Regions from separate parts of the Microbacterium galbinum genome, predicted to be linked through region 2. Evidence: riboswitches for the same ligand, from Rfam matches in the RefSeq annotation. Region 2 holds a riboswitch; the other holds the start of a gene.
The links. A riboswitch is a leader RNA that binds a small molecule or an ion and turns the genes downstream of it on or off. The one in region 2 is predicted to bind thiamine pyrophosphate.
Positions count from the first base shown of each region.

Region 1: another riboswitch for thiamine pyrophosphate. It lies ahead of KZC52_RS12775 (ECF transporter S component); the one in region 2 lies ahead of thiM (hydroxyethylthiazole kinase).

Region 1 covers NZ_JAHWXM010000001.1:2,663,988-2,679,156, reverse strand. The annotation lists gene KZC52_RS12835 (DUF4407 domain-containing protein) at 1-1,291, opposite strand, end outside; gene KZC52_RS12830 (TetR/AcrR family transcriptional regulator) at 1,376-1,951, opposite strand; gene KZC52_RS12825 (NAD(P)H-dependent oxidoreductase) at 2,018-2,644, shown strand; gene rlmN (dual-specificity RNA methyltransferase RlmN) at 2,593-3,894, opposite strand; gene KZC52_RS12815 (hypothetical protein) at 3,965-4,435, shown strand; gene KZC52_RS12810 (bifunctional 4-hydroxy-2-oxoglutarate aldolase/2-dehydro-3-deoxy-phosphogluconate aldolase) at 4,512-5,150, shown strand; gene KZC52_RS12805 (sulfite exporter TauE/SafE family protein) at 5,158-5,907, shown strand; gene KZC52_RS12800 (SDR family oxidoreductase) at 6,023-6,853, opposite strand; gene KZC52_RS12795 (SDR family NAD(P)-dependent oxidoreductase) at 6,890-7,654, opposite strand; gene KZC52_RS12790 (aminoglycoside 3'-phosphotransferase) at 7,778-8,503, shown strand; gene KZC52_RS12785 (energy-coupling factor transporter transmembrane component T family protein) at 8,510-9,301, opposite strand; gene KZC52_RS12780 (ABC transporter ATP-binding protein) at 9,298-10,755, opposite strand; gene KZC52_RS12775 (ECF transporter S component) at 10,755-11,477, opposite strand; TPP riboswitch at 11,468-11,579, opposite strand; gene KZC52_RS12765 (D-alanyl-D-alanine carboxypeptidase family protein) at 11,663-13,309, shown strand; gene KZC52_RS12760 (ABC transporter ATP-binding protein) at 13,737-15,169, opposite strand, start outside.
Region 2 covers NZ_JAHWXM010000003.1:48,684-63,852, reverse strand. The annotation lists gene argJ (bifunctional glutamate N-acetyltransferase/amino-acid acetyltransferase ArgJ) at 1-863, opposite strand, end outside; gene argC (N-acetyl-gamma-glutamyl-phosphate reductase) at 860-1,924, opposite strand; gene KZC52_RS17165 (bifunctional hydroxymethylpyrimidine kinase/phosphomethylpyrimidine kinase) at 2,145-4,301, opposite strand; gene thiM (hydroxyethylthiazole kinase) at 4,298-5,146, opposite strand; TPP riboswitch at 5,137-5,230, opposite strand; gene KZC52_RS17155 (NAD-dependent epimerase/dehydratase family protein) at 5,238-6,218, opposite strand; gene KZC52_RS17150 (AAA family ATPase) at 6,303-7,445, shown strand; gene pheT (phenylalanine--tRNA ligase subunit beta) at 7,494-9,998, opposite strand; gene pheS (phenylalanine--tRNA ligase subunit alpha) at 9,998-11,038, opposite strand; gene KZC52_RS17135 (amino acid ABC transporter permease) at 11,091-12,008, opposite strand; gene KZC52_RS17130 (amino acid ABC transporter permease) at 12,005-12,652, opposite strand; gene KZC52_RS17125 (glutamate ABC transporter substrate-binding protein) at 12,733-13,650, opposite strand; gene KZC52_RS17120 (amino acid ABC transporter ATP-binding protein) at 13,693-14,439, opposite strand; gene KZC52_RS17115 (TAXI family TRAP transporter solute-binding subunit) at 14,665-15,169, opposite strand, start outside.

The DNA.
Region 1 (15,169 bases), on a different contig from region 2:
GGATCGTGGGCTCCTTCTCGCTCAGGCGGTTCAGCCCGCTGATCTGGCTGAGGAGGCCGGTCGCTCCGGCGTTGCCCTGCGCCACAGCGTCCGCTCGGGCGTTGTAGGCCGCGAGCGCCTGGTCGTAGGTGTCGCGTGCGGCGGGCAGCTGGTCCTGCGCGGTCTGGCGGTTCGTCGCCTCGGAGGTCGAGGTGTTCTCCTTCGCGGCGGTGCCGGCCGTGGCGAGCTCCTCGTTCGCGACGCGCAGCTGCTCGGCGAGGCCGTCGTAGGTCTGCTGGGCCTGGGCGAGCTGGGCCTGGGCGGCGTCGGAGCTCGCGCCCTCGCCGTTCACCCCGGTGCAGCCGGGCACCGTGCCCGCGCCCTCGCCGGTGAGTTCGCACTGGTAGAGCGCGCGGGCCTGGTCGATGACGGTCTGCTGATCCGCGAGCTTGGTCGTGAGGTCGTCGACGGTCGCCTGGGCGGCGGATTCGGATGCCGACGACGAATCGGTTCCCGCCACGATGCCCGTCGCCGCCTGGTTCTCGAGCTCGGCGACCTTGGCGGTCGCGGCGTCGAGAGCGATCTTCTCGGGGCCGGACTCGAGGGCCTCCTGGTCGGTCTGCGACTGCGTGATGTTGGTCGAGGCGACCTCGCGGGCGATGTCGTTGTGGAACACCTGCAGCACGAGCGGCTCGGCGACCACGAATCCGATGATCGCAGCCATGATCACTCGGGGGATCGCGAGGCCGATGAGGCGCCACACGTTGCGCGTCGACGCCATGGTCGAGGTGAGGAAGCGATCGAGATTGAAGATGATGAGCGCCCAGACGAGAGCGAGCGGAACGGCCAGCCAGATCGCGGCCCCAACACCGGTCGTGAGCGCGAACAGCATCGAGATCGCCGAGACGAGGGCGGTGCCGGCGAGCACGAAGAACATCTGCACGAAGCGCGGCGTCTCGCCGGGGACGCGGTCGAGGATCTCGCCCTCGGCCCCGCCGAGGATCGCGAGCTGCCGCAGGCGCGAGCCCGGGGTGCGCGGCGCGCGGGGCCTGCGCTCGCGCGGCGGGCGCGGCGCGCGGGCAGGCTTCGACGGCGCGGATGCCGCGGCATCCGCTTCTGCCGAGTCGTCGGCGGTCTCCGGGCGCGGGGTCTCGCGCGTGGCGGAGTCCGTGATGAACGGCTCGTCGGCGGAACCTGTGGGCTCGTACTCGCGCAGGAAGTCGAGGTCATCCGTCGCGGCGTTCGGGTCGCCGTCGATGATGATCCGACCCTGCGAGTCGAAGCGACCCGGTCGGTGGGCGGAATAGGGCATCCCGACAATCTACGAAAGGTCGCCTGTGCGCACGGTGGAAGAAGCCTTTGACGGCTCCCAGGTTCGGCAGGGGCGCGCTCCGGATCACACCCCGGCGGGCAGCAGCCTGCCCAGAAGAGCCTCGTAGGAGGCGAGGGCGTCGTCGAGGCCGAAGTGCCCGGCGGCGGCGAGGGTGCCGAGGCCGTGGATGAGGCCCCAGAGCGCGACGACGTCGGTGGGGCGGTCGAGTCCGGTGGCGGCGGCCGCTGCGGCGAGCGCTCCTTCGAGCGCATCGATCAGCGGGGCCATCGTCGCGGTGGGCGAGCCCGGCACGCAGACCGTGGGGTCGTAGACGGCGTCGAAGGCATGCGGATGCTCGACGGCGAAGCGGATGTAGGCCTCGCCGCCCGCGGCGAGCGCCGCCCGCGGGGTCGCGGCATCCGTCGTCGCGTTCTGCACCTGGGCGAGCAGATCGGCCATGCTGCGCTCGGCGATCGCCTTGAGCAGACCGAGGCGATCGGAGAAGTGGTGGTATGGCGCGTTGTGGCTGACGTCGGCGGCGCGAGCGACCTCGCGCAGGCTGATGTCGGCGGCCGGCATCCGCTCGAGCAACTGCATCGCGGCGTCTTCGAGGGCGCGCGCGAGATCGCCGTGGTGGTACCCCGTCTTCGAACTTGACATGCGCAACATTGTCTCCTATCTTGACACTGTCCACCTGCTTGACACTGTCCAGATTGGAACCGACGCATGACCGCTCTCGTGATCGACGGCCACCCGTACGCCGAATCCCTCACCGCTTCGCTCGCACAGCGCTACGCCACAGGTCACGGCGATGCCCGCGTGCTCGCCCTGCGCGACCTCGACTTCGACCCGCACCTGCGCTTCGGATACCGGCAGCGCATGACCCTCGAAGCCGACCTGCTCGACGCCAAGCGGGCCCTCGCCGAGGCGCAGACGATCGTCATCGCGACACCGCTGTGGTGGGGGTCGGTGCCGGCGCTGCTCAAGGGCTTCTTCGATCGCGCCCTGCTGCCGCAGCAGGAGTACCGCTACTCGCCGCAGGGGCTGCCGATCGGTCTGCTCACCGCACCGCACGGACGCCTGCTGCTGCTCGCCGACACCCCCTGGTACGCGGCACCCTTCACGGGACTGCCGGCGCAGCGCCAGGTGGTGCGCAACACGATGCGGTTCTGCGGCATCCGATCGGTGCGCGCGCACCGGATGCTGGGCGTCAAGAACGCCTCACCCGAGAGGATCGGGCGCTGGCTCGAGGATGCCGAACGGCTCGGCGCCGCGGACGGGCGCCGCGATGCGCGGCGCGGTCAGGCCATTGCGGCCGAGGCCGCTTCGTCCTCGGTCGTCGCGACGAGCTGACCGCAGGCGCCATCGATCTCCTTGCCGCGGGTGTCGCGGAGGGTGGTCGGGATGCCGGCATCGTTGAGGCGGCGCACGAACTCGGCCGTGACGTCCTTCTCCGAGGAGGTCCAGATCGACCCCGGCGTCGGGTTCAGCGGGATGGGGTTCACGTGCACCCATCCGCGACCGCGCTGGTTGAGCTTCTCGGCGAGGAGATCGGCGCGCCAGGCGTGGTCGTTCATGTCCTTGATGAGCGCGTACTCGATCGAGACGCGGCGACCGGTCTTCTCGTAGTAGTTGTAGGCGGCGTCGAGGGCCTCGTCGACCTTCCAGCGGGAGTTCACCGGGATGAGCTCGTCGCGCAGGTGGTCGTCGGGCGCGTGCAGCGACAGTGCGAAGGTGACCGGGATGCCCTCGTCGGCGAGCTTCCTGATCGCGGGCACGAGGCCGACGGTCGAGACGGTGATGCCGCGGGCGCTCATGCCGAGCCCCTCGGGCTGCGGGGCGACCATGATGCGCACGGCATCCATCACCCGCTTGTAGTTGGCGAGCGGCTCGCCCATGCCCATGAAGACGATGTTGGAGACGCGCTCCATGCTGTGGTCGTCGGACTTCTTGCCGCCCAGGCCGCCCTCGGCGATCAGGCGGTTGGCGCGCACGATCTGCTCGACGATCTCGGCCGTCGACATGTTGCGCGTGAGGCCCGCCTGGCCGGTCGCGCAGAACGGGCAGTTCATGCCGCAGCCGGCCTGGCTCGACACGCAGAGCGTGATGCGGCCGGGGTAGCGCATGAGCACCGACTCGACGAGGGCCCCGTCGTGCAGGCGCCAGAGGAACTTGATCGTGTCGCCGCGGTCGGTCTCGAGACGGCGCACCTCGGTCATGAGCGGGGGCAGCATGCCGGCGACCAGCTCGTCGCGGATGCCGGCCGGGAGGTCGGTCATGTGCGCGGGGTCGGACGTGTAGTGCCGGAAGTAGTGGGTCGCGAGCTGCTTGGCGCGGAAGCCGGGCAGGCCGAGCTCCTTCACCTTCTCGACGCGCTCCTCGGGCGTGAGGTCGGCGAGGTGCACGGGCGGCTTGCCGCGCTTGGGGCTGGCGAACTGCAGCAGCGGGCGCCCCTCGGCGTCCTTCTGCTGGGTCCAGCCCTCGGTCGCCGGGCGCACCTGGGTGGGGCCCGTGGTGCGCACCTTGCCCTGGGCGGGTCGACCCTCGGGGGCGGACGCGGATGCTGCGGGGCGCGTCTCGCGCGTGCGGGGGTTCTCGGTCATACCTTCCAGGGTACCGGCGAGCGGGTGGGAGACGGCTGGACTGTCGGGGCCCCTGCCTAGACTGACCGGCATGGACTTCGTGTGGATCATCGGGATCATCGTCGGCGCGATCATCGTGATCGCCATCGTGGCCGCAGCCCTGCGGGGCATGCGGCCGAAGGTGCCCGAGGTCACCCCGGGCGTTCCGGTGCCGATCGCCCCCGAAGTGGTCGCGAAGATCGACGATCTGGTGCGCGCCGACAGCAAGATCGTCGCGATCAAGACCCTGCGCGAGCACACCGGCGAGAGCCTGCAGTCCGCGAAGCGCCGCATCGACCACTGGCGGGTCGGCGCCGCCCCCGCGACGACCGCGATCCCGATCCAGCCGCCCGTCTTCCACGACGTCGGGTCGCTGCGCGCCTCGCTGCCGTCCGAGGCGGTGGCCGAGATCGACAGACTCGTCTCCGCCGAGCAGCAGATCGCCGCGATCAAGCTGCTGCGTGAGGAGGCCGGCCTCGGCCTCAAGGAGTCGAAGGACCTGATCGACGCCTGGCGTGCCTGAGCGGGCCCGGACGCGCCCGTTGTAATGACAAGTTGGCGTCGGCGAGAATAGAACGACCCCCACCACAAGGAGCATGATGTCCGACCGCCTCACCCGTGCCCGCGCCACCGGAGTCCTCGCCGTGCTCCGCGCCTCGACCCCCGAGCTCGCCCTCGAGGCGTCCGAGGCCATCATCCGGGGCGGAGTGACCGGTATCGAGGTCACGTTCTCGACCCCCGATGCGCCCGCCGTCATCCGCGAGCTCATCGCCCGGCACGGCGACGCCGCCTACGTCGGCGCCGGCACCGTCACCACCGCCGAGCAGGCCGCCCTCGCCGCCGATGCGGGCGCCGAGTTCCTCGTGAGCCCGGGCACGCTCCCCCACCTCACGCGCAGCATGCTCGACACCGGCCGCGTCGTGATGACCGGCGCCATGACCCCCACCGAGGTCATGGGCGCGCTCGAACTCGGCGTCGACGTCGTCAAGATCTTCCCCGCGTCGCTCGGCGGCCCCTCGTACCTGGGCGCCCTGCGCGGCCCGTTCCCCGAGGCTCCCCTCATGCCCACCGGTGGTGTGAACCCCGACAACCTCGCCGACTGGTTCGCTGCCGGTGCCGTGGCCGTCGGAGCCGGAGGCGACCTCGCCAACGGCGCCTCGCTCAAGGCCCAGGACTGGGCCGACATCGAGAAGCGCTCCGCTCGCTTCGCCGCCGCCCTCGCGGCCGTCCGCGCCTGACGTCTCGGTGATCGCCCTCGACCCGTGGGCGTGGGCCGCGCTGGCCCTCGCCGCGGTGACGATCGGCATCTCGAAGACGGCGCTTCCGGGCGGCAGCATCCTCGCGATCACCCTGTTCGCGGCCGTGCTGCCGGCGCGCACCTCGACCGCGGCCATGCTGCTACTGCTGATGGTCGGCGATGTGTTCGCGCTCATCGCCTACCGTCGGCACGCGCACTGGCCGACGCTACTGCGCCTCGCCCCGACCGTCGTGCTGGGACTCCTGGCCGGCTTCGCGTTCCTCGCGCTCACCGGTGACGGCGTCGTGCGACGCGCGATCGGCGTCATCCTGCTGGTCATGATCGCGGTGACGCTCTGGCGACGGTGGCAGCAGAACAGGGCGGATGCCGTGGCCCCCGACCGCGGCGGCATTCTGCTCGCCGGCACCTACGGCACGCTCGGCGGGTTCACGACGATGGTCGCGAACGCCGGCGGCCCGGTGATGTCGATGTACTTCCTCGCGACGCGCACCCCGGTGCAGGTGTTTCTCGGCACCTCGGCGTGGTTCTTCGCGATCATCAACCTCGTCAAGGTGCCGTTCCTCGCGGGACTCGGACTGTTCGAGGGGCAGGTGCTGCTGATGGATGCCGCGCTCGCCCCGCTCGTCGTCATCGGCGCGCTCATCGGGCTCGCCGTCGCAAAGCGACTCGATCAGCGGCTCTTCGACCGCATCGTCATCGTGCTCACGGTGCTCGGCGCGGTGTACCTGCTCTTCTGAGCGTCACGGGGCGGGGCCCTTCGACAAGCTCAGGGACCCAGTAACGAGCGGCGGCGCGCGGTCCCGAAACTGGGTCGCTGAGCCTGTCGAAGCGTCCCCCGCGCGACGGCCCGGGTCAGTCGAGGAAGATGTCGGGGAACAGCGCCGCGTCCGGGGTCCCCGGGATCGCGGCGTAGCCCGAGAAGTCGGTCACCCCTGCAGCCTCGAGTACGTCTTCGACGATGAGCGTCTGCCCCGTGTACGAGCCGGCGGGCTGCAGGAGCACCTGGTACGCGGCATCCGCGTAGATGTCGGGCGTGCGGCTCGCGGCCATGACCTTGTCGCCGCCGAGCAGGTTCTGCACCGCCGCGGTCGCGATGGTCGTACGCGGCCAGAGCGTGTTCGCCGCGATGCCGTCGCGCGCGAACTCGGCCGCGAGGCCCAGCGTCGCCATCGTCATCCCGAACTTCGCGAGCGTGTACCCGGTGTGCGCACCGAGCCACTTCGGCGTGGGGTTGAGCGGCGGCGAGAGCGACAGGATGTGCGGGTTCTCGGCATCCTTCAGCATCGGCACGGCCGCGCGCGACAGCATGAACGTGCCGCGCACGTTGACGTCCTGCATCAGGTCGTACTTCTTGGGATCGAGGTCGAGCGACCGCGAGAGGTCGATGACGCTGGCGTTGTTGACGACGATGTCGATGCCGCCGAACTCGCCCTGCGTCTTCATCACGGCCTCGGTGATGTCGGAGTCGTCGCGCACGTCGCCGACGATCGCGAGCGCCTGCCCGCCGGCCGCGCGGATCTGCTCGGCCGCGGTGTGGATCGTCCCCTCGAGCTTGGGGTGCGGGGTGTCGGTCTTCGCGAGCATGGCGATGTTCGCGCCGTCGGCTGCGGCGCGCAGCGCGATCGCGAGTCCGATCCCGCGGCTGCCGCCGGACATCAGGATGGTCTTTCCTGCGAGTGACATGGGTCTCCTTCTGGGTCGGATGCCGGTGCGGGCGGGTTACTTCGGCGCCATGCGGATCGCGCCGTCGAGGCGGATCGTCTCGCCGTTGAGGTAGTCGTTCTCGACGATGTGCTGCACGAGGGCGGCGTACTCGTCGGGGCGCCCGAGCCGTGAGGGGTGCGGCACCTGCTGGCCGAGGGAGTCCTGCGCGGCCTGCGGCAGCCCCATGAGCATGGGGGTCTCCATGATTCCGGGGGCGATGGTGACCACGCGGATGCCGTAGCGGGCGAGCTCGCGGGCGACCGGCAGGGTCATCGCGTGCACACCACCCTTCGACGCGGCGTACGCGGGCTGGCCGATCTGGCCGTCGAAGGCGGCGACGCTGGCGGTGTTGACGATGACGCCACGGGTGTCGGTGTCGCTGTCGACGGGGTTCTTCACGATGACGGCGGATGCCTGCGACAGCACGTTGAACGTGCCGACGAGGTTGATGCGCACGATGCGCTCGAAGTCGGCGAGCACGGCCGGGTTGCCGTCTCGGTCGAGCACCTTCGCGGGCGGCGCGATGCCGGCGCAGTTGACCACGACGCGCAGCGGGGCGACGGCCTGCGCCTGGGCGACGGCATCCTGCACCTCGTCGACGCTGGTGACGTCGGCGGGCACGAAGAGTCCGCCGAGTTCGTCGGCGATCTCGGCGCCCTTCGACGTCGAGAGGTCGATGATCGTGACGTGGGCGCCGTCGGCGGCGAGCCGACGTGCGGTGGCGAGGCCCAGACCCGAGGCGCCTCCGGTGATGAGCGCGCCCTGTCCACTGATCTGCATGGTGTTCTCCTTCGAACGTCGTCGTGCGACTGAGTTTCAGCCTACGTGGTTCTTGGTGTCACCACGATCCCCGGGGAAGGCTGTGTCAGCGAGCCTACGGGGTCGGCACGGCAGACTGGAGGGATGAGCATCCCCGACGCCCACATCGAGATCCCCGCGCGCGTGCGCGACCTCGCCGGCCGCGCCGCCGTGACCCCGGTGTGGCGCAACGGCATCGGGGGCCTCACGTTCCGCACCGACGACGGGCGTTACATAAAGTGGGGTCCGCTCGACGACGAGGCGAACATGCACGACGAGGCCGAGCGGATGCGCTGGGCCCGCCGCTGGATCACGGTGCCCGAGGTGCTCGCCCAGGGCGAGGACGACGCGCACGAGTGGCTCGTCACCCGCGCGATCGACGCGTTCAGCGCCGTCGATCCGCGCTGGGATGGCAAGGCTGAGATCGCAGTACCCGCCGTCGGTCGCGCCCTGCGGATGCTGCACGACACCCTCCCCGTCGCCGACTGCCCGTGGGAGTGGAGCGTGCACTGGCGCGTCTCGAACGCCGCCGAGCGCGGGGTCGTCGTGCCGCCCGAGCTGCACGAGGCCCCGCCGATCGACCGCCTGGTCGTGTGCCACGGCGACGCCTGCATGCCCAACACGCTCCTCGACGCCGCGGGTGAGCCCGCCGCCCACGTCGATCTCGCCGCCCTCGGTCTCGCCGACCGGTGGGCCGACCTCGCCGCCGCGGCCATGAGCACCGGGTGGAACTTCGGCCCCGGCTGGGAGGACCCGCTGCTCGAGGCGTACGGCGTCGAACGCGACGACGAGCGACTCGAGTTCTACATGCGGCTCTGGAACGAGACCTGAGCGGCGCTAGGAGCTCGGCCCGAGGATGAAGTTCCACGCGCCGGTCGCGATCGCGGCGGCCACGGCCACCCCGGAGATCGCGAGCCCGATCGCGAGCAGCATCCATTCGGCCGCCCCGAACCGCGACTCGCGCGCCCACGTGCGCCGACCGGGGGCTCCGAAGCCGCGGGCCTCCATGGCGGTGGCGAGCTTCGCGCCCCTGCGGATCGAGAGTACGAGCAGGGCGAACGCCATACCGAAGAACCGGCGGATGCGTCCGCGATCGGCGACTCCACGTGCCCGGCGCGCGAGTTCGAGCGCCCGCCAGTCATCGAGGAACAGCCCGATCATGCGCAACCCGGCGAGCGCGCCCAGCACGAACCGGGCGGGGAGCTTCAGCACCTGAGCGAGTCCGTCGGCGAGGTCGGTGGGGTCGACCGTGATGAACAGCACCACCGACGGCAGCGCGATCGCGAGCACGCGCAGGAAGGTCGGGAGAGCGAGCGCGAGCGACCCGTCGCTGATGCGCAGCACGAACCACTCGACGTAGATCGTGCCGCTCGTCTCGCCGTAGAGAGCGATCGTGACGGCGGTGAGGGGCGCCGCGAGCCAGACCGGCCAGGTGCGCAGCCAGAACTCGCGCCAGCCGATGCCGGCGAAGAAGAACAGCACGCACTCGAGCACGAGGGCGACGGAAGCCGACACCGGATCGAGCGTGAGGATCAGCGGGATCGCGATCAGCGCGCTCACCCCGAGCTTGGCGACGGGGTTGATACCGGCGATGCGTCCGGTGCGGGCGGTGGTGTCGAGCACGGTCATCGGATGCCGCCCAGCTCGTAGCGTTCGGCGTGGAGCGCGCGGGCGACGTCGAGGTCGTGCGTGATCGTCACGATCGCGGTGCCCTCGTCGCGCAGGGCGGCGAGCATCGCGACGAGTTCGGCCCAGGTACGGGCGTCCTGTCCGAAGGTCGGCTCGTCGAGCACGAGCACCCGGGGCCGGGTCGCGAGGGCGGCGGCGACCGTCAGCCGACGCTTCTCGCCGCCCGACAGCGTGTAGGGGTTGGCGCGCGCGAGCCGGTCGAGGCGCAGCCGGTGCAGCAGCTCCTCGCTACGTGCGGCGATCTCGTCTTCGGGCATGCCGAGAGCGCGCGGGCCGACCGCGAGCTCCTCCTGCACGGTCTTCGCCAGCAACTGATGCTCGGGCTCCTGGAAGACCATCCCGATACGGGTGAGCAGATCGCGCGAGGCCCAGTCGATCGGCGTCGATCCGATGCCGGCGGCCAGGGCCGCGGATGCCGCGACCGCACCGCCCGCGGGTGGCAGGAGTCCCGCGAGCGTGAGCCCGAGGGTCGACTTGCCGGCACCGTTCGGCCCGGTGATCGCGAGCGCCTGTCCTGCCCGCACGTCGAGGTCGATGCCGCTCGCCACGGGCTTCCCCTTCACGCGGGCGACGGCGAGATCGCGGGCCGAGATCAGCACCTCGCCGGACGCCGACAGCGGAGCGGGCGGAGCATCCGGAGCGAACCCCGGCACCCACACCCCGTCGGCCGCGAGCCGGGCGCCCTCGACGCCGAGCACGTGCGCGGGCGGTCCGTCGGCCACGACCCCGCCCTGCCCGACCACGATCACCCGCGTGATCAGCGGCAGCCATACATCGAGGCGGTGCTCGACGACGATCAGGGTCGCGGGGTGCGCCTGCAGCATCCGCTCGACCGCGTCGCGCACCTCGACCACGCCCTCGGGATCGAGGTTGGCCGTCGGCTCGTCGAGCAGCACGAGCCCCGGCCGCATCGCGAGGATGCCGGCGAGCGCGAGCCGCTGCTTCTGCCCGCCCGACAGCGCCTTGGTCGGTCGATCGAGCGGCACATCGAGGCCGACCGCGTCGAGCGCCTGCGTCACGCGCGGCCAGATCTCGGCGCGCGGGATGCCGAGGTTCTCGCACCCGAAGGCGACGTCGTCACCGACCCGGGCGAGGATCACCTGCGAGTCGGGATCCTGGAGCACGAGCCCCGTGCGCCCGCGCGTGGACGCTGCGGGGATGCCGTCGACGAGGAGCGAGCCCTGGGCTTCGCCCTCCTCGTCGCCGCCGAGCACCCCGGCGAGTCCCTGCAGCAGCGTCGACTTGCCGGCACCGGACGCGCCGAGCACCAGCACGCGCTCCCCCGGTTCGATCCGGAACGAGACGTCCTGCAGCGCCCAGGCCAGACGGCTGGCATGACGCCAGCCCCACGCGGTCGCCTCGACCGTCGCGGGGCCGGCCTGATCGATCGTCATCAGACGCGGACGCGCGCCTCACGGCCCGAGCCGAAGCGATCGAGCGCTCCCGTGGCCGCGATGCCGCGCGCCAGCACCCACGACAGGGCCCCGGCGATCACCGCGCCCGACACGACCGTGCTGATCAGATAGATCACCGTGAACTCGGTGCCCGACCCCGCGTACCAGAGGATGAGGTTGTTGATGCCGCCGGCGAGGGCCGCCCCCGCTCCGGCGAGGATCGCGACCGGCAGCGACCAGCGACGGTAGAAGAACAGCAGGAAGATCAGTTCGGCTCCCAGGCCCTGCACGAGACCGGCCTCGAGCGTCAGGAACCCGCCCCACTGGTTGCCGATCAGGGCCGACACGACCGCGGCGAGCAACTCGACGTAGATCGCGGCGCCCGCCTTGCGGATGATGAGGCCGCCGAGCACACCGGCGAACAGCCACGGTCCGTCGAGCAGCCCCTGCAGGCCCGGGAGCAGCGGCTCGAGGAGCGCCTTCGGGCCGAGGTAGCCGACGTTCCACGCGAGGAAGATCAGCCCGGCGGCGACGCCGAGCACGCTGGCGACCACGATGTCGACGACGCGCCAACGCCAGATCGTGGCGGGTGCGCTCTTCGCGGATGCCGGGTTCGCGGCGGATGCCGGGTTGGATCCGGATGCCGGGTTGGATGCGGATGCCGGGTTGGGTGCCGTTTCGCCGGTGTTCTTCGCGGCGGATTCGGGCGTGGACGTACTCATCTGAACTCCTCCCTGCGCTGGCATGACCCAGATCAGGTTCGACGGTCGAAGCGCGATTCGCTCCCTCTCAGCCCGGCTCGCCGGACTCCCGTGGTTGTGCTGACCAGCATACCCGCGCGCCGACACCCGCGCCCGCCCGTGACGCATCGCCGCAGATCAGCCCGGGGATTGGGTACCGTAATCGAGTGACCGCCGCTCATCCCACCGACGCCGCCACCGCCGCCGTGCCCGATTCCGGCGCGGCTGCGACCGACGCCCCGGGCGAACTCGAGCCGCCTGCGACGGCATCCGTGCCCGCCGTGGCGGATCCGGACGAGGCGAAGGCTGCCGGCGTCGAGGAGGCTGGTCCCGAAGGTGCTGATGTCGAGGCTGCCGGCGCCGAGACTGCCGGCGTCGAGGCATCCGGCGTCGAGGCATCCGGCGTCGAGGCATCCGATACTCCGGAGGCGAGCGAGAGCGAGACCCCCGAGGCCGCATGGGCAGATGAGAAGCGCCCGGCCACGGCCCTGACCTGGATCGACACCGCCGCCGTCGCCGCAGGTTCCGCGGCGCGCACCTACGACGAGCCGTACGTCGAGGATCCCGCCGTCGCGATCATGCGCGGCGCCCGACTGCGCCCGGCGATCGCGAGCGCCCGCGTGCTCGTGCCGATCGGCATGGTTCTCGGTCTCGTCGGCGCATACGCCGGCACGACCATCCTCTGGCCGCTGCACGAGGTCGCCCCGACCGTTCATTCTGTCGAGTTCACCACCGTCGCCGCTCCCCCGGCCGCCGTGGCGTGGCCCGGCGTCGGCAGTGCAGCCGTCGGCGTGGGCGGCATCGGCTCGACGGCATCCTCGGTGGATCCGGCGAGCATCGCGAGCATCACCAAGGTGGTCAGTTCGCTCATGGTGCTCGACCGGATGCCTCTGGCCCTCGGCGAGCAGGGCCCCGAGTTCTCGTTCACCCGTGCCGACAGCCAGTCGTACTGGTCGTATCGGATGTCGGATCAGTCGTCGCTCGATGTGCCGGTCGGCGGAGTGCTCACCGAGTACCAGATGCTGCAGGGCACGCTGCTCGGGTCGGCGAACAACTACATCGACCGCCTCGCGCGGGAGATCTGGGGATCGAACAGCGAGTTCGCGGCCGCCGCGGAGATCTGGCTGAGCGAGCGCGGCCTCAGCGACATCACGGTCGTCACACCGTCGGGCTTCGACATCGGCAACGTCGCGACACCCGACGCCCTGGTGCGCCTGGGCGAGCTCGCGATGAAGAACCCGGTGTTCGCGGAGATCGTCGGCACCCCGGCCGTCGAGCTGCCCGGTGCGGGCCTCGTGACCAACACGAACGGCATGCTGGCCGACCCCGGTGTCGTCGGCATCAAGACCGGCACGCTGGTCGGGTGGAACCTGCTCACGGCGAAGAACGTGACCGTGGGCGACAGCACCGTGCAGCTCTACGCGGCGGTGCTGAATCAGGACGACGATGCCCAGCGGCTCGCGGCCACGCGCTCGCTGTTCGCCGAGGTCGAAGCGGCGCTCCTCGCCCAGGAACCCGCCGTTCCAGCCGGCACGGTCGTCGGTCAGGTGCGCACCGAGTGGGGCGCGGAGGTCGACATCGTGACGGATGCCGACGCCGACGTGCTGCTCTGGAACGGTGCCGCGGCGACGACCTCGACGAGCTTCTCGCTCGGGGATGCGCGGGAGGACGGTGACGCCGTGGGCTCGCTGAGCACGGCCGGCCCGATCGACGCGACCACGACGGAACTCGTGCTCGACGACGACGTCGAGGGCCCCAGCATCTGGTGGCGCCTCACCCATCCGATGAACCTGTTCGGCCTCGACTCGGAGTAGAGCCGGGTCTCCCGACTCCGTGAGGGGTCACAACACGCCGTGATCGTGCCCGCCCGTGAGGCGTATTGTGACCCCTCGGGTTCGGGACTACCCACGAGCGGCTGTCGCCCTCTGCCGCCCGCTCGTCCGCAGGGAAGAACGACACGTGCAGGGAGAATCCCGCCGAACCTCCCTGTAGATGTCTTTTCTCCCTGCACGTGGTGCCGCGCCATCACGCCTGCACGGACGGATCACGTCCGCACGGCGAGACCCCCGGGATCGCCGTGCAGACGTGCGCGCTCCGTGCAGATGAGCGGGATCGGACGGATGCCGCGGCGGCGGGTTCTCGGGACGACGGCGCCGCGCGAAGCGCCCCGGCCCGCGGATGCGGAGCGGGGCGCTTCGGGTGGGCGTGAGCCCGGGTACTGCGGCGGGTCAGCGCGACGGGTCAGCCGTGGCGGGTGTCCCCCTCGGGAGACGGGTGCTCGATCACGGCCTGCGCCGCGGCAGCTTCGGCGGCGGGCTGCTGGGCTCCGACCGATGCGCCGGTGACGGCATTCGCTGCTGCGGCCTCGGCGGCATCCACGTCGTCGGCGTCGCCCGTGATGACGGTCGGCGTCGAGCCGGTGAGTGCCTCCTCGGCGTCGATGTCGGTCGCCGCCTGCTCGAACTGCGACTGGTACAGGCGCCAGTAGGCGCCCTGCGCGGCGATGAGTTCGTCGTGCGTGCCCTTCTCAACGATGTCGCCGTGCTCCATCACGAGGATGAGGTCGGCATCGCGGATCGTCGACAGGCGGTGAGCGATCACGAACGACGTGCGTCCCTCGCGGAGCGCCGCCATCGCGTTCTGCAGGAGCAGCTCGGTGCGGGTATCGACCGCCGACGTGGCCTCATCGAGGATCAGGATCGACGGCTGGGCGACGAACGCCCGAGCGATCGTGATGAGCTGCCGCTCACCCGCCGAGACGTTCGACGCGTCCTCGTCGAGCACGGTGTCGTACCCCTCGGGCAACGCGTGCACGAAGCGATCGACGTACGTCGCCTTCGCGGCCTCGAGCACCTCGTCATCGGTCGCGGTGGAACGCCCGTATCGGATGTTCTCGCGGATGCTGCCCGCGAACAGCCACGGGTCCTGCAGCACCATGCCGGTGCGGGAACGCAGCTCGTCGCGCGTGACCTCCGAGATGTCCTGACCGTCGAGCAGGATGCGCCCGCCGTTCAGCTCGTAGAACCGCATGATCAGGTTGACGAGCGTGGTCTTGCCCGCGCCGGTCGGTCCGACGATCGCCACCGTCTGCCCCGGTTCGACCCGGAAGGAGAGATCCGTGATGAGCGGACGCTCGGGCGTGTACGAGAACGCGACGTTCTCGAACTCGACGACGCCCTTGCCCTCGTCGAGCGCGGGAGCGTCGACGTCGTCGGCCTCCTGCTCCTCGGTGTCGAGCAGCTCGAACACGCGCTCGGCCGAGGCGGTTCCCGATTGCACGACCGCCGCCATTCCGCCCAGCTCCGACAGCGGCTGCGTGAACTGCTGCGAGTACTGGATGAACGCCTGCACGTCGCCGAGACGCAGCTGGCCGTTCGCGACCATGAGGCCGCCGAGCACCGCTATGCCCACGTAGGTGAGGCTGCCGACGAAGGTCATCGCCGGCATGATGATGCCCGACAGGAACTGCGCCTTGAACGCGGCCTGGAAGAGCTCCTCGTTCTCGTCCTTGAACTTGTCGAGGGCGTCCTGCTCGCGGCCGAAGACCTTGACCAGCGCGTGGCCCGAGAAGGCCTCCTCGACGCGGGCGTTCAGCCGTCCGACCTTGCGCCACTGCGTGCCGAAGGCCTTCTGCGAACGCGGACCGATGACGCCGAAGATCACTCCCATGAGCG
Region 2 (15,169 bases):
GCCACCGAACGGCCGACCTCGACGGCATCCTGCTCGGACACCGCGCCGCGCACCTCGATCGTGATGTCGTGGCTCGCGCCCTCCGCATCGCCCTGCAGCTTGACCGCCAGTTCCTGGCAGAGCTCGCGCAGCGCCGAGCGGAACGCATCCAGGTCGGGCTTCACCCCGCTCGCCCCGTTGGCGAGGAGGGTGACCTGGTCGTTGGTCGACATGCATCCGTCGGAGTCGAGCCGGTCGAACGTGGTGCCGGTCGCTGCGCGGAGCGCGGCATCCGCCTCGAGCGGCTCGAGGTCGGCATCCGTCGTCACCACGACCAGCATGGTGGCGAGTCCGGGAGCCAGCATGCCGGCGCCCTTCGCCATGCCGCCGATCGTCCATCCGCCGCCCTGCACGACCGCCGTCTTCGCGACGGTGTCGGTCGTCATGATCGCCTGGGCCGCGGCGTCGCCGCCGTCGGCGGACAGCGTGGCGATCGCCTGCTCGGTGCCGGCGAGCACCTTCGCGCGGAACACCTCGTCACCGGTGCCGATCAACCCGGTCGAGCACACGAGCACGTCACCCGCGCTGATGTCGAGCAGCTCCGCGGCCTTCTCGGCCGTCTGGTGCGTGGTCTGGAATCCGAAGCTTCCGGTGAAGCAGTTCGCGCCACCGGAGTTGAGCACGACCGCCTCGACGACGCGATCGGCGATCACCTGCTGCGACCAGATGATCGGGTTCGCCTTGGCGCGGTTGCTCGTGAACACGGCGGCGCCGACCTTACGCGGGCCGCGGTTGACGACGACGGCGACATCGGGCTTGCCGGTGGACTTGAGGCCGGCGGCGACGCCTGCCGCTTCGAAACCTGCGGGGGCGGTGACGCTCACGGGGCGACTCCGTTCACTGAGAGCGCGCGGTCCTCGGGGAGGCCGAGCGCGATGTTCATGGACTGGATGGCGGCGCCGGCGGTGCCCTTGACGAGGTTGTCGACCGCGGCGACCACCGTGACCCGATTCGCCGCACGGTCGATCGCGAGACCGATCAGCGCGGTGTTCGCACCGAGCACGTCGGCCGTGCGCGGGAACACGCCCTCGGGCAGCAGCTGCACGAAGGTCTCGTCACCGTAGGCGTTCTGCCAGGCGGCGCGGATGTCGGCGTCGGACGCACCGGGCACGATCGGCGCGGTCGACGTCGCGAGGATCCCCCGCGACATCGGCACGATCACCGGGGTGAACGAGATGCGGATGCCGTCGCCCGATGCGCCGGTGCTCGCGGGCGCAGCTGCGGCGAGCGCCTGCCGGATCTCGGGGATGTGCCGGTGGGTGCCGCCCACGGCGTAGGGGTTCGCGGTGCCGAGGACCTCGCTGGCGAGCAGGTTGGTCTTCAGGTTCTTTCCCGCACCGGAGGGGCCGACCGCGAGCACCGAGACGATGTCGCCCGGGTCGATCACACCGGCGGCGACCCCGGGGGCGAGGCTGAGGCTGACGGTGGAGGCGTTGCAGCCGGGAGCAGCGATGCGTGTGGCACCGCGCAGGCGCTCGCGCTGCTTCGTTCCGTCGACGAGGAGCTCGGGCACGCCGTAGGTCCAGGCATCGTGGAAGGTGCCTCCGTAGAACGCGTCCCAGGCGTCCTGCGACGTCAGACGGTGATCGGCACCGGCGTCGATGACGAGCGGAACGTCGCCCAGCGCGTCCGTGTACTGCCCGGACTGTCCGTGCGGCAGCGCGAGCACGACGATGTCGTGACCCGCGAGGATCTCGGGCGTGGTGTCCTGCAGGGTGAGGTGCGCGAGGGAGCGCAGGTGGGGCTGATGCTGGACGAGCGGCTGTCCGGCGTTCGAGTGCGCCGTGACGGTGCGGATCTCGATGTCTGGATGAGCGGCGAGGAGGCGGAGGATCTCGCCGCCCGCGTAGCCGGATGCGCCGGAGACGGCGACGGAGTACGTCATGCTTCTACCTTAACGGTCGGGGCTGTCGGGGACCGGGGCGGCGACACCGGTGCTCGACCATCGTCCGCCGGGATCGGCAGGCAGGAGCGCGGGGTCGCCTAACGTCGGCGGTCGCGGCGTCGGCGCACCGGAGCGGCGCTCGGGACGAGCGTCGAGACAGCGGAAGCGGCCGAAGGCATGTCGCGACGATAGCGCGCCCTCGACGGCATCCGCAAATCCGTCACGTCACCGAGTCGCCGCCCCGCTCCCCCGGGGCACGGAAGAACGCCTGCTCGTGAACGCTGGAGCGTTCGAACGCACGCCGCATGCGCGCGCGGGTCTCGTCATCCGCCGCGGCCGCCGCCCGGGTGACGAACGCGATCGCCCGGGCGGTCGCCTCGGCGAAGGCGGGGTCGGCATACGTCGCGAGCCACGTGGCGTACGGATGCTCCGGGTCTCGGGCGCGCTCCCCGAACTCCCCCGCGTGCAGACGCTCGCCGAGGTCCGTGTAGAGCCAGAAGCACGGCAGCACGGCGGCGATCAGCTCGGGATAGTCACCCCCGAACGCCACGGATCGCAGGTGGTCGAGGTATGCGGTTGTCGTCGGCGAGGCGTCCGCGGCGAACGTGGCCGCCGCCACCCCCTGCGCCGGTGTCAACCAGGAGGCGTGCAGTTCGAGCTCACCCAGGATCGACCCGCGGGCCGATTCCGCCCAGAACGCCTGCTCGTCCGGGGTGGGTGCGAGTCGGGCGGCATCGGCGAGGACGCGCGCATAGTCACGGAGATACAGCGCGTCCTGCGCAAGGTAGAAGAGGAAGTCCTCCGTGGGGAGGGAACCGTCGGCGAGTCCGCGGACGAACGGGAGGCCGTCGATGCCCGCCCGGATCCCGGCGATGCCCTGCCACCAGTCCTCGGCGACCTCCTCCGGGAGCGGTCGCGTGCCCGCACCGCCCCGCGCCCAGAGCCCCGCGAAGTGATGCACCGGGCCGTGACCGCCACCGACGTGCAGGGCACCGCTCTCCCGCAGCGACTCGCGCAGCCAGCTCCGCGCAGCGCGCACCGCCTCGGTGAGGTCGTCTCCGCGGGCGAGTCGTGTCGCGAGGGCGGAGGACAGAGAGCATCCCGTGCCGTGGGTGTTCGCCGTCGCGATGCGACCGCCGCCGAACTCCTCCCGTGAGCCGGATCGCACGTCGATGATCGCGTCCGGAGCCTGATCGCCGGGGAGGTGACCGCCCTTCACCAGCACCGCCGTGCCGTACTCGGTCGACAGCTCCTCGGCTGCGGCGAGCGCCGCGGGCCATCCCTCGATCTCCCGGCGGGTGAGGACGGCGAGTTCCGCGAGGTTCGGGGTGACGAGATGCGCGCGGTGCAGCAGCGAGGCCAGAGCGTCCTCGGCATCCGCGTCGAGCAGACGATCCCCGCTCGTCGACACCATCACGGGGTCGAGCACCACGATCGGCGGGCGCACCCGATTCAGCCACGCACTCACGACGCGCACGGCCTCGACGTTCGCGAGCATCCCGATCTTGACGGCGTCGATCACGATGTCGTCCGACAGCGCCTCCAGCTGCGCCGAGAGGAACGCGGCGTCCGGCACGTGCACATCGCGCACGCCGCGCGTGTTCTGCACGGTGAGCGCGGCGATCGCCGCCATCCCGTATCCGCCGTTCGCCGCGATCGACTTGAGGTCGGCCTGGATCCCCGCACCGCCGGAGGGATCGCTGCCGGCGATACTCAGCACCCGTGGCACCGCGCCCCGCCGCCACCGCGCGCGGAACTCGGAGGCCGCGGCACGCGGATCCGGCGAGGCGCAGAGCGCGGAGACGACGGCGAGCCCTGCGGCGCCGGCGGACTGCAGATCCTCGGTGTCGTCGATGCCGACGCCACCGATCGCGACGCAGGGAAGGGCGGTGGCCCGGGCGAACGCCCGGAACACCTCGATGCCGAGAGCCGGCGGGTGGTCGGGCTTGGTCGCCGTCGGGCGGATGACTCCCACCCCGAGGTAGTCGACCGTGCCCTCGGGCAATGCGTGGAGCGCGGCGAGATGGGCCGCACTGTTCGCCGTGAGCCCGATCAGCGCGTCGGGTCCCAGCACCGCACGCGCGTGGAGCGCCGACTCGTCGCCCTGACCGAGATGCACCCCGTCGACTCGGGCGCCCTGCGCGCGTGCATCGAGAGCCGCCTCCAGACGGTCGTTCACCACGAGGAGCGCTCGCCCATCGATCACGCGCGACAGCTCGACCAGGCGAGCGACCACGTCGGAGTGCTCGGCATCCTTGTCGCGGAGCTGGACGATGCGCACGCCACCGTCGACCGCCTCCCGCACGGTCTCGACGACGCCGCGTGCACCGCACAGGGCGGCGTCCGTCACGAGGTACAGGGAGAGATCCGCGATCACCGCGCTCCCTCCTCGACGTGCGCGCGAGCGATGACCTCTGCCGGCTCGACGGCGGCGAGCGCGTCCAGCAGGGCGACGGCGAAGCTGCCCGGCCCCGGCGCCGACGCCGCCGCATCCTCCGCGGCGATCGTGTAGACGAGAGAAGCCCCGGCGACGGCATCCAGCGCTCCGGTGTCGGTCGCCCTGGCGGTGCCGAGGAACGCCGCCATCACCGCCCCGAGTGCGCATCCTCCTCCGGTCACGCGCGTCAGGAGCGCGTCACCGTTCGACAGCCGGAGAACCCGCTCGCCGTCGGTCAGCAGATCGACGGCGCCCGAGACGGCGACGATGCTGCCATGGCGACGAGCGAGGTGTCGGGCCGCGTCGAGTGCGGCTTCGGTGCCGTCGGTGGCATCGACCCCGCGTCCGCCCGTGCTCATACCCGCCAGCGCGAGGATCTCCGACGCGTTGCCGCGGATGGCCGTCGGCCGACGCTCGGCGAGCTCGCCCGCCAGGGAGGTGCGCACCGGGAGCACACCGATCGCGACGGGATCGAGCACCCAGGGAGTGCCGGCGAGGGTCGCCGCCTCGACCGCCTCGAGGCTCGCCGCGCGCTGTTCCGGGGTCGGGGTGCCGAGGTTCACGAGCAGCCCGGAGGCCGCACCCGCGAACATCCCCGCCTCGCCCACGATGTCGACCATCGCCGGCGCGGCTCCGACCGCGAGCAGCACGTTGGCGGTGAATCCGGTGACGACCGCGTTGGTGATGCACTGGGTCAACGGCGCAGCCGTGCGCAGCGCTTCGAGCAGTTCGGCCGCGGACTGCGCGGTCGAGGGGGCGGACGATGGACGCAGAAGATCGCTCATTGCGACATCCCTTCGCTAGTACGAACTAGATCAGGTTCGACGGGTGTGATCTCAGCCGCGGATGCGGCACCCCGTGTCACTCGCCCAGAGTCTAGCGAAGCGACCGTGACCGGCCGCCGAGCTCGCCGAGGAGACCCGCCTCTTCCGCGCGGCTGAGCCCGGCGCGGCGCGGACGATCCACACCGCGCACGAGCTCGTCGACCACGACCCGCGCGGCCGTCGCGTCGAGCGGGCTCAGCGCGCCTCCCGTCGCGAGGAACCTCTCGTTGCGACGGGTCATGAATCCGGTCATGTCGGCCGGCAACCAGAGCGGCAACGAGCGCACGCCCATCCAGTACTCCACGCTGCGCGCGCGCAACCACTCCTCGCTCGCCTCGCGCACGCCGCCGGTGTGTCCGGCGGCACCGCGCACGATCTCGAGCATGTCGGCGAGCGGGATGCTGTCGCCGACCGCGTTCACCGCGCCGACGGCTCGCGAGGAGGCGACGTACGCGGCGAGGTCGTCGACGTCGACGATCTGCGCGGTCCGGCCGGCCAGGGGCGGCACCAGCACCGGTCGCTCCCCCGCCCGTGCGAACGCCGCCGCCCAGTAACCGAAGCGGTCGCTCGGGTCGCCCTCGCCCACGATCAGACCGGGTCGCACGATCAGCGCCCGGTCGCCCAGCGCGGCGACGGCATCCTCCGCCGCCGCCTTCTGCGCACCGTAGTCGGCATCCTCCGCGCGGGAGGACGGATGCCGTGGCGCTCTCTCGTCGGCGCCCACCGTCTCGTCCTCGGCGTACACCGAGACGGACGACACGAAGGTCCAGTGGGCGGCGCGGTCTCCGAGCTCGTCGACGGCCCGGGCGACCTGGAGCGCCGAGGACGAGACGTCGACCACGAGGTCCCATTCACCGTCGAGCGCCGCGTACGGATCGGCACCGGTCCGGTCCCCGACCACGCGCGTCGCCCCCGGCGGCAACGGGCGGGTCCCCCGCGCGAGGCAGGTCACGGCGGCGCCCTCGTCGAGGAGGCGGCGGGCGATCCGACTCGACAGCCATCCGGTGCCGCCGAGGATCAGGGCCTTCGTCATGACACCAGCACACCAGGATCGGCGCGCCGACGGAAGCGCATCCGCTCAGAGCAGAGTGTCGGATGCGCCTGACACGATGGGGCCATGCTCACGACCCTCGCCGTTTCCGGCTACCGCTCGCTCGTCGACGTCGTCGTGCCGCTCGATCCGCTCACCGTGATCACGGGGGCGAACGGCACGGGCAAGTCGAACCTCTACCGCGCGTTGCGCCTGCTCGCAGCGACCGGCCACGGCCGCGCGGTCGCCGCCGTCGCACGGGAGGGAGGCCTCGACAGCGTGCTGTGGGCGGGCCCCGAGACGCCGCAGGGTGAGGGAGCCCAGGGCACACGACGTACCCGACCGATCTCGGTGCGCCTCGGCATCGCCGCCGACGAGGTCGGGTACCTCATCGACCTGGGCCTGCCGCAGACCGACGCGCGCAGCCTCTTCACGCGCGACCCGGAGATCAAACGCGAACAGTTGTTCAGCGGCCCGTTCGCGCGGCCGGGAACGCTGTTCGTCGATCGTCAGCGCGGCGGCGTGCGGGTGCGGGGCGACGACGGTTGGGAGTCGGTGGATCAGCCGATGGGACCGGGGCAGAGCGTGCTGCTCGACCTCGTCGACGGCACCGCGCGGTGGGAGACGGCATCCTTACGCTCCCGGATCGCCAGCTGGCGCTTCTACGACCATTTCCGCACCGACGCGTCCGCCCCCGCGCGACAGCCGCAGGTCGGAACCCGCACGCGCTGGCTGAGCGACGACGGCTCCGACCTCGCCGCCGTGTGGGCGACGACGACGGAAGCCGGACGCGGCGCTCCGCTCGACGAGGCGGTCGACCGCGCCTTCCCGGGATCACGCGTGCAGATATCCGTCACCGACGGCTCGTTCCGGTTGCAACTGCGGCAACCCGGGTTGCTGCGCCCGCTCGACGCCGCCGAACTCTCCGACGGCACGCTCAGGTACCTGCTGTGGTGCGCGGCACTGCTGCCCGCCGACCCGCCGCCGCTCCTCGTCGTCAATGAGCCCGAGTCGAGCCTGCACGAGAGCCTCATCGACCCTCTCGGCTCGTTGCTCGCTCATGCGGCGGCCCAGACGCAGGTGATCGTCGTCACCCACTCGGCACCCCTCCGCCGCGCACTCGCCGAGGCGGGCGGGTCGGTCGTCGAGCTCGAGTCGAACGGCTACGGAACCCGTGTGCGCGATCAGCTGCCGCTCGAGCGTCCGAGCTGGCACTGGCCGTCGCGCTAGCGGTAACGCTGCGCGACGGCCAGTGCCTGCGAGGAGATCGGGTGGGACTCAGTCGCGGAGAGCCGCCCCGAAGCGCTCGGCGGCGACGGCGACGCCCGCGAGCTTGGCTTCACTGGCCTCGGCCGCCGTGAGAGTGCGATCGTCGGCGCGGAAACGCAGGGCGAAACTCAGGCTCTTCGAACCCGAAGGAACGCCCTCGCCGCGGTAGTCGTCGACCAGGCGCACTGATTCGAGGAGTGCACCCGCGCCCTCGGCGAGTGCTGCCTCGACATCCGCGGCCGGAACCTCGATCGACACAGCGAGCGAGACGTCCTGCGTCGCGGCGGGGAACGTCGAGAGCGATGCGGCGACGATGCGCTCACCCGCGAGGGAGAGCACGAGATCGAGATCGACCTCGAGCACGGTCGCTCGCCCCGGGAGATCCGCATCCGCGGTGACAGCGGGGTGGAGTTCGCCGACGTAGCCGACGACCCGATCCGCGACGCGCAGGTCGCCCGTGCGCCCCGGGTGGAGGGCGGCACGCGTGCTCTGCATGACATCGATCTCGACGCCTGCGGCCGTCGCGATCACGCGCACGGCGTCGAGAGCATCCGAGAGCCCGGCCGCCTCGGCCGGACGTCCCGGCTGGCGCGGGGTCGCGTTCCCGGTCAGGAGAGCGGCGAGGAAGCGGTTCTGCGGCGGGATCGATGCGTTCAGCTCGGCGAGGGTCTCCTCCGAGGGGCGCTCCCCGAGAGGCGGAACCTCATCCGTGCCGTAGGTCGTCCCGGCTTCGGGCAGGAACACCGCACCCGTGTCGAAGATCGCGAGGTCGGTGAGTCCGCGTGAGATGTTGCGGTGCGCCGTCTGGAGCAGCCCCGGCACCAGCGAGCGTCGCAGGAACGGCGCCTGGCCGTCGAGCGGGTTCGCCAGCCGGATGCTGGGCAGGTGCTCCCCCGTCGCCGATCCGTGGAGGTCGTTCTGCGCCTCGGTCGTGAACGGGAAGGCGGGGGTCTCGACGAAGCCCGCGGACGCCAGGGCGTTCGCCACCCGGCGGCGGCCCTGCTGGTGCGCGGTGAGCCCGCGGCCCGACGGCGGCGTGGGAAGCACCGAGGGGATGCGGTCGAGGCCGTGGATACGGGCGACCTCTTCGGCGAGCGTCCACTTGTCGGTCAGATCGGGACGCCAGGTCGGAGGGATGACGGTCCACCCGTCGTCGGCAGCGGTCACCTCCGCACCGATCGTGGTGAGGGCACCGGTGATCTCGGCCTCGGTGTAGTCGACGCCGATCAGGCCCTCGACGAAGCCTGCGGGCAGGTCGATCTCGCCGACGAAGACCTCGGCGAAGAGCGCGCCCCCCTCGTCGGTGAGCGTACCGCCGGCCAGCTCGACCATGAGGTCGGCCGCACGACGGGCCGCCACGAACGGGATGAGCGGGTCGACGCCGCGCTCGAAGCGCTTGGACGCCTCGCTGGGCAGCTTGTGCCGGCGTGCGGTGCGCGCGATCGTGGTGGGATCGAACGACGCGGCCTCGATGAGGACGTCGGTCGTCGTGTCGCTCATCTCGGTCGTGCCGCCGCCCATGACGCCGGCGAGGCCGATGGGTCCGGATTCGTCGGTGATGAGCAGATCCTCGACGTGGAGCGTGCGCTCCTGGCCGTCGAGAGTCGTCATCTTCTCGCCCGCCCGAGCGCGGCGCACCGTGATGCCGCCCGTGAGCTTGTCGAGGTCGTAGCCGTGCAGCGGCTGGCCGAGTTCGAGCATGACGTAGTTCGTGATGTCGATCAGCACGCCGAGCGAGCGCATTCCCGCGAGCGAGAGCCGCGCGATCATCCAGGGAGGTGTCGGGCGGGACGGGTCGACCCCGCGGACGACCCGGGTCACGAACTCGCTCGCGCCCACACGTCCGCGCACGGGCGCCTGATCGTCGACGATCGCGACATGGCCGTCGCCCGGCTGCAGCTCGGCGAAGTCCCGCTCGGCCGGGTCGCGGAACTCCGCTCCCGTCGCGTGCGAGTACTCGCGGGCCACGCCGCGCAGGGAGAAGGCGTACCCGCGGTCGGGCGTGACGTTGATCTCGACCGCGACGTCGTCGAGCCCGAGGAGGGCGATCGCGTCGGTACCGACCGGGGCGTCGATCCCCAGGTCGGACAGCACGAGGATGCCGTTGTGCTCGTCACCGAGCCCGAGCTCCCGCGCCGAGGCGATCATGCCGTCCGACACGTGTCCGTAGGTCTTGCGGGCCGCGATCGGGAACGGGCCCGGCAGCACCGCGCCCGGGAGCGTCACGATGACCTTGTCTCCGGCGACGAAGTTGTGGGCGCCGCAGACGATGCCGCGCACGCCGCCGTTCGCCTCGCCGACGTCGACCTGGCACCAGTTGATGGTCTTGCCGTTGGACTGCGGTTCGCCCTCGAGCGAGACCACCTGTCCGACGACGACCGGACCCGTGATGTCGAAGCGGTGCACGTCCTCCTCTTCGAAGCCGACCGTCACCAGTGCCGCGAGGACGTCCTCGGGGGACGCATCCGCTGCCACATCGACGTACTCACGCAACCACGAAAGCGGGACGCGCATCACACCACCATCCCGTACTGCTCGCTGAATCGGACATCGCCCTCGGCCATGTCACGCATGTCCTGCACATCGCTGCGGAACATGAGTCCCCGCTCGATGCCCATGCCGAACGCGAAGCCGCTGTACACCTCGGGATCGATCCCGGCCGCACGCAGCACGTTCGGGTTGACCATGCCGCAGCCGCCCCACTCGATCCACCGTGCGCCGCCCTTGAAAGTGGGGTGCCACAGATCGAGCTCGGCGGAGGGCTCGGTGAAGGGGAAGTAGTTGGTGCGGAAGCGCATCTTGGCCTCGGGACCGAACAGCTGCTTCGCGAAGTGGTCGAGCGTGCCCTTGAGGTGCGCCATCGTGATGCCCTTGTCGATCACGAGACCCTCGAACTGGGTGAACACCGGAAGGTGCGTCGCATCGAACTCGTCGGTTCGGTAGACGCGCCCGGGGCAGAGCACGTAGATCGGCACCTCGCGGTCGAGCATCGAGCGCACCTGGACGGGACTCGTGTGCGTGCGCATGACGAGGTGTCGCGAGGCGGGGTCGACGTAGAACGTGTCCTGCTCCTGGCGGGCGGGGTGGTCGACGTCGAAGTTGAGCGCGTCGAAGTTGAACCACTCGTGCTCGAGCTCGGGACCCTCCGCGATCTCCCATCCCATGCCCACGAAGATGTCGCAGACCTGGTCCTGGAGCAGGGAGAGCGGATGCCGCGCACCGACGCGCGTGCGCGACGGCACCGCCGTGATGTCGATGCGTTCGGCTTCGAGGCGCGCCGCGACCTCGGCGGCAGCGAGCTCGGCCTCCTTGGCGGCGAGCGCCTGCGTGACCTGACCGCGCCCCTGGCCGACGAGCTTGCCGAAGGCGGCCTTGTTCTCGGGGGCGACCTGACGCATCGAGGCGTTCAGGACGGCGAGGGGCGAACCGTCGGCCACGTGGGCGGCACGGGCCGCCTTGAGCTCGGCGGTGTCGGTCGCTGCGTTGATCGCTGCCAGTGCGGCGGCGACGGCTGCTTCGACCGCTTCCGGGGTGATTTCTGGAGTCTCGGACACGAGAAACGAGTCTACCGGCGAGGGGTGGCAGGATCGGACGATCCCGCCACCGTCATGCTCCGGGGGCCGTGCTTCGCCCGCTGTCGGTCCCGCGCTGCAGGGTGATCAGCTCGGTGTTCGTCTCGCCGGCGTGCTGACGCGGGTCCGGAGCCGCGTCTCCCGCCTTGGGCGAACGCTTGGTACGGCGCTGCAGACGGAACGCGATGTAGGAGAGCACCAGGCAGACGGCGACGTACATGGAGCCACCGACGATCGCCGCAGGGATGAGCGGAGAGCCGTAGGGCGCCTGGTTGCCGATCTGGTTGATCACGTACAGCAGCTCCTGGTACGTGATGATGAAGCCGAGAGCCGTGTCCTTCAGCGCGACGACGAGCTGCGCGATGATCACGGGCATCATCGCTCGCACGGCCTGCGGCAGGAGGATGAACCACATGACCCCGCTCTTGCGGAGTCCGATCGCGTACCCGGCCTCCGCCTGCCCGCGCGGCAGCGACTCGACACCGGCGCGCAGCACCTCGGCGAGCACCGAGCCGTTGTAGACGATGAGCGCGATCACGACCGCGAAGTAGGGCGACATCTTGATGCCGACGACGGGGAGGCCGTAGTACAGCAGCATCATGAGGACGAGCACGGGGACGGCGCGCAGCACCTCGATGATCCACCGGACCGGTTCCCGGACCCAGGCGTGCTCGGAGAGACGCCCGATGCCCAGGACGAAGCCGAGGACGAGCGAGCCGACGCCGGCCGCGGCGAAGGCGGCGAGCGTGCTGAGAAGCCCCTCGCCGAAGCGGACCCAGACCGCGGAGTAGGAGAAGATGTTCCACTTCTCCGCCGAGAACTGCCCGGTGGCGAAGAGCCGCCACACGACCCAGCCGAGCACGGCGAGCACCACGAGCACGGTCGCGACTCCGATGAGTCTGTTGCGCGCGATGGCGCGAGGACCGGGGACGTCGAAAAGAACGGAACTCATCGCGAGATCCTCCACTTGTTCTCGAGCACTCGCTGGACCCAGGCGAGCAGCAGCACCAGCACGACGAAGATGACCATGACCCACAGCAGAACGACCAGGGCGCTCTCGCCGCGCTCGCTGAGTGCGGCGCGGATCGTGCCCAGGTTGACGACGGAGAAGCCCGCCGCGACGGTCGTGTTCTTCATGAGGGCGATGAGCACGCTCATCATCGGGGGGACGACGGATCGGGTCGCCTGCGGCAGCACGACGTAGCGCATGACCTGACCGAAGTTCAGGCCGATCGCCCGGGCGGCCTCAGCCTGCCCGACGGGCACCGTGTTGATGCCGGCGCGCAACGCCTCCGCGACGTAGGTGGCCGTGTAGAGACCCAGGGCGATGACCGCGAGCAGGAGGGAATTGACGCGTTCGCCGAGAAGGATCGGCAGGCAGAACGCGAAGAAGAACATGACCAGGGTCAACGGGGTGTTGCGGATCCAGTTCACGTAGACGCCGCCGACCGCGCGGGCGATCGGGACCGGGGACACTCTGGCCGCGCCGACGATCAGTCCGAGGACGATCGCGATGAGACCTCCACCCAGGAACAGCGCGATCGTTCCCCACAGCGCTTCCCCCCAGAGATCGAGGTGGTCGGTGATGACTCCCACTGGTGCTCCTGTCGATTCGAATTGGCGCGACGCTCTGCCGATGGGCGGGGCGGCCGAGGATATCGGCCGCCCCGCTCGGATCAGCTGATCGGGTCGACCTCGGGCTGGGTCGCCTTGACTCCGGAGGCTCCGAGGTTGTTCTCGAAGATCTGCTCCCAGACGTCGCCGCCGTCGGTCAGCTGCGTGTTGAAGTACTCGACGAGTGCGGTGTCATCCTTCGCCACACCGATGCCGTAGCGCTCCTCGCTGAAGGGCTCGCCGACGACCTTGAGGTTGTCGGGGTCCTGAGCCGCGTAGCCGATGAGGATCGCCTCGTCGGTCGTGACGGCGTCCACCTGGCCGTTCTTGAGGTCCTCGACGCACTTGGAGTAGGTGTCGTACTCCTTGGTGGGAACCTCGGGGTAGTTGGTGTTGATGTTCTGGATGGGCGTGGAGCCCGTGGCCGAGCACACCGTGGTCGAGGAGTCGAGGTCGTCGACGCTCTCGATGTCGCTGTCGGCCCCGACGAGGAGGCCCTGGCCCGTCACGAAGTACGGACCGGCGAAGGAGATCTGCTCCTTGCGCTTGTCGGTGATCGAGTAGGTGCCGACGTAGTAGTCGATGTCACCGTTCACGATCGCCTGCTCGCGGTTCGCCGAGGCGATCGCCTGGAACTCGATCTTCTCGGGGTCGACCCCGAGGGATGCGGCCATCCAGCGTGCGATGTCGACGTCGAAACCGGTGCGCTCGCCCGTCACGGGGTCGAGGTAGCCGAGCCCGGGCTGGTCCTCCTTGACGCCGACCTTGATCGTCCCGCTGGACGAGATCCGGTCGAACGTCGGGCTGCCGTCGAGGCTGACATCGGTCGCCACCGTCCAGGGTGTGCTGCTCGAGGCGTCGCCGCCGTCGTCGCCGCCGCCGGTGCCCGTGCTCGACGGGGTTCCGCTGTTGCAGGCGGTGAGCGCGAGCAGCGCCACCGCCGCGATTCCGATACCTGCCAGTGTCCGTGTGCGTCGCATGTGCGTCTCCTTCGTGTGCTGTGGGTGCAGGGTCTGGGGTGATCAGTGCGTGAGGAGCTTCGAGAGGAAGTCCTTGGCGCGATCGCTCTTCGGATGGGTGAAGAACTCCTCGGGCGTGGCCTCTTCGACGATCCGACCGTCGGCCATGAAGACCACGCGGTCGGCCGCCTTGCGGGCGAAGCCCATCTCGTGGGTGACGACGATCATCGTCATGCCCTCGTGCGCGAGCTCGACCATGACATCGAGCACCTCGTTGATCATCTCGGGGTCGAGCGCGCTGGTCGGCTCGTCGAACAGCATGACCTTCGGATGCATCGCCAGGGCTCGCGCGATCGCGACGCGCTGCTGCTGCCCGCCCGAGAGCTGGGCCGGAAGCTTGGACGCCTGCTTGGCGACGCCGACGCGCTCGAGCAGTTCCATCGCCTCGCGCTCGGCGTCGGCCTTCTTGAGGCCGCGCACCTTGATCGGGCCGAGGGTGACGTTCTCGAGGATCGTCAGGTGGGCGAACAGGTTGAACGACTGGAAGACCATGCCGACGTCGGCGCGGAGTTCGGCGAGCCCGCGTCCCTCGGCGGGCAGCGCCTTGCCGTCGATGCTGATGGTCCCGCTGGTGATCGTCTCGAGGCGGTTGATGGTGCGGCACAGGGTCGACTTGCCCGAGCCGGACGGGCCGATCACGACGACGACCTCGCCGGCGTTCACGGTGAGGTCGATATCGGTCAGAGCCTGGAACTCGCCGTAGTGCTTCTGCACGTTGTCGACCACGACAAGGGCTTTACCGGTGGTCATCTTTTCTCCAAACTCGCCAGGTCGTCGGCAGTGCTCGATCGGGGGTCGGCCCCGGTGGGTTCAGTCTTCGCGCCACCCGTCCCCACGGGCATCCGCGTTCATCGTCGAACGGTGCGCGACCGACCTCACGATCGCAGAGCCCCCGGGCGCTGTCAGACTTCTTGAGGATTTCTTGAGGGTCGTAACAAGGGCGTTACGCAGCGGTCCCCGAGGGGCGCGGCGCCGTCATCCGCGCTGATCGCGATAGAAGTCCACCGCTCCGGGATGGAGGTCCACGGGCACGGTGAAGATCGCCTGACGGCGGCTCAGGAGCGCCGCCGCGGGCACGTCCTCCGCCATGCGCGAGCGCGCGTCGAAGAGCACCGTGAGCACGTCCTTCACGACCGCATCCGGGGTCGCGGACGCGACGATCAGGTAGTTCGGAACGGCCATCGTCGGCACCGATTGCGCGATCCCGTAGGCGCCCGCGGGGAAGTCCGACGAACGGTACGCGTCGGAATACCGTGCGTTGACGGCGTTGACCCAGTCCTGTTCGATCGGCAGCAACCGCAGGGGCAGCGAACCCGAGAGGTTCTCGATGCCGGGCGTCGGCAGCCCCCCGACCCAGAAGAACCCGTCGATCTCGCCGCTCTCGAGCGCGGCGATCGACTCGCGCAGATCCAGCTGCGGATTGCTCACCGACCCGGCATCCACCCGGGCGGCGTCGAGGATGCGCGTGGCGATGACGTTG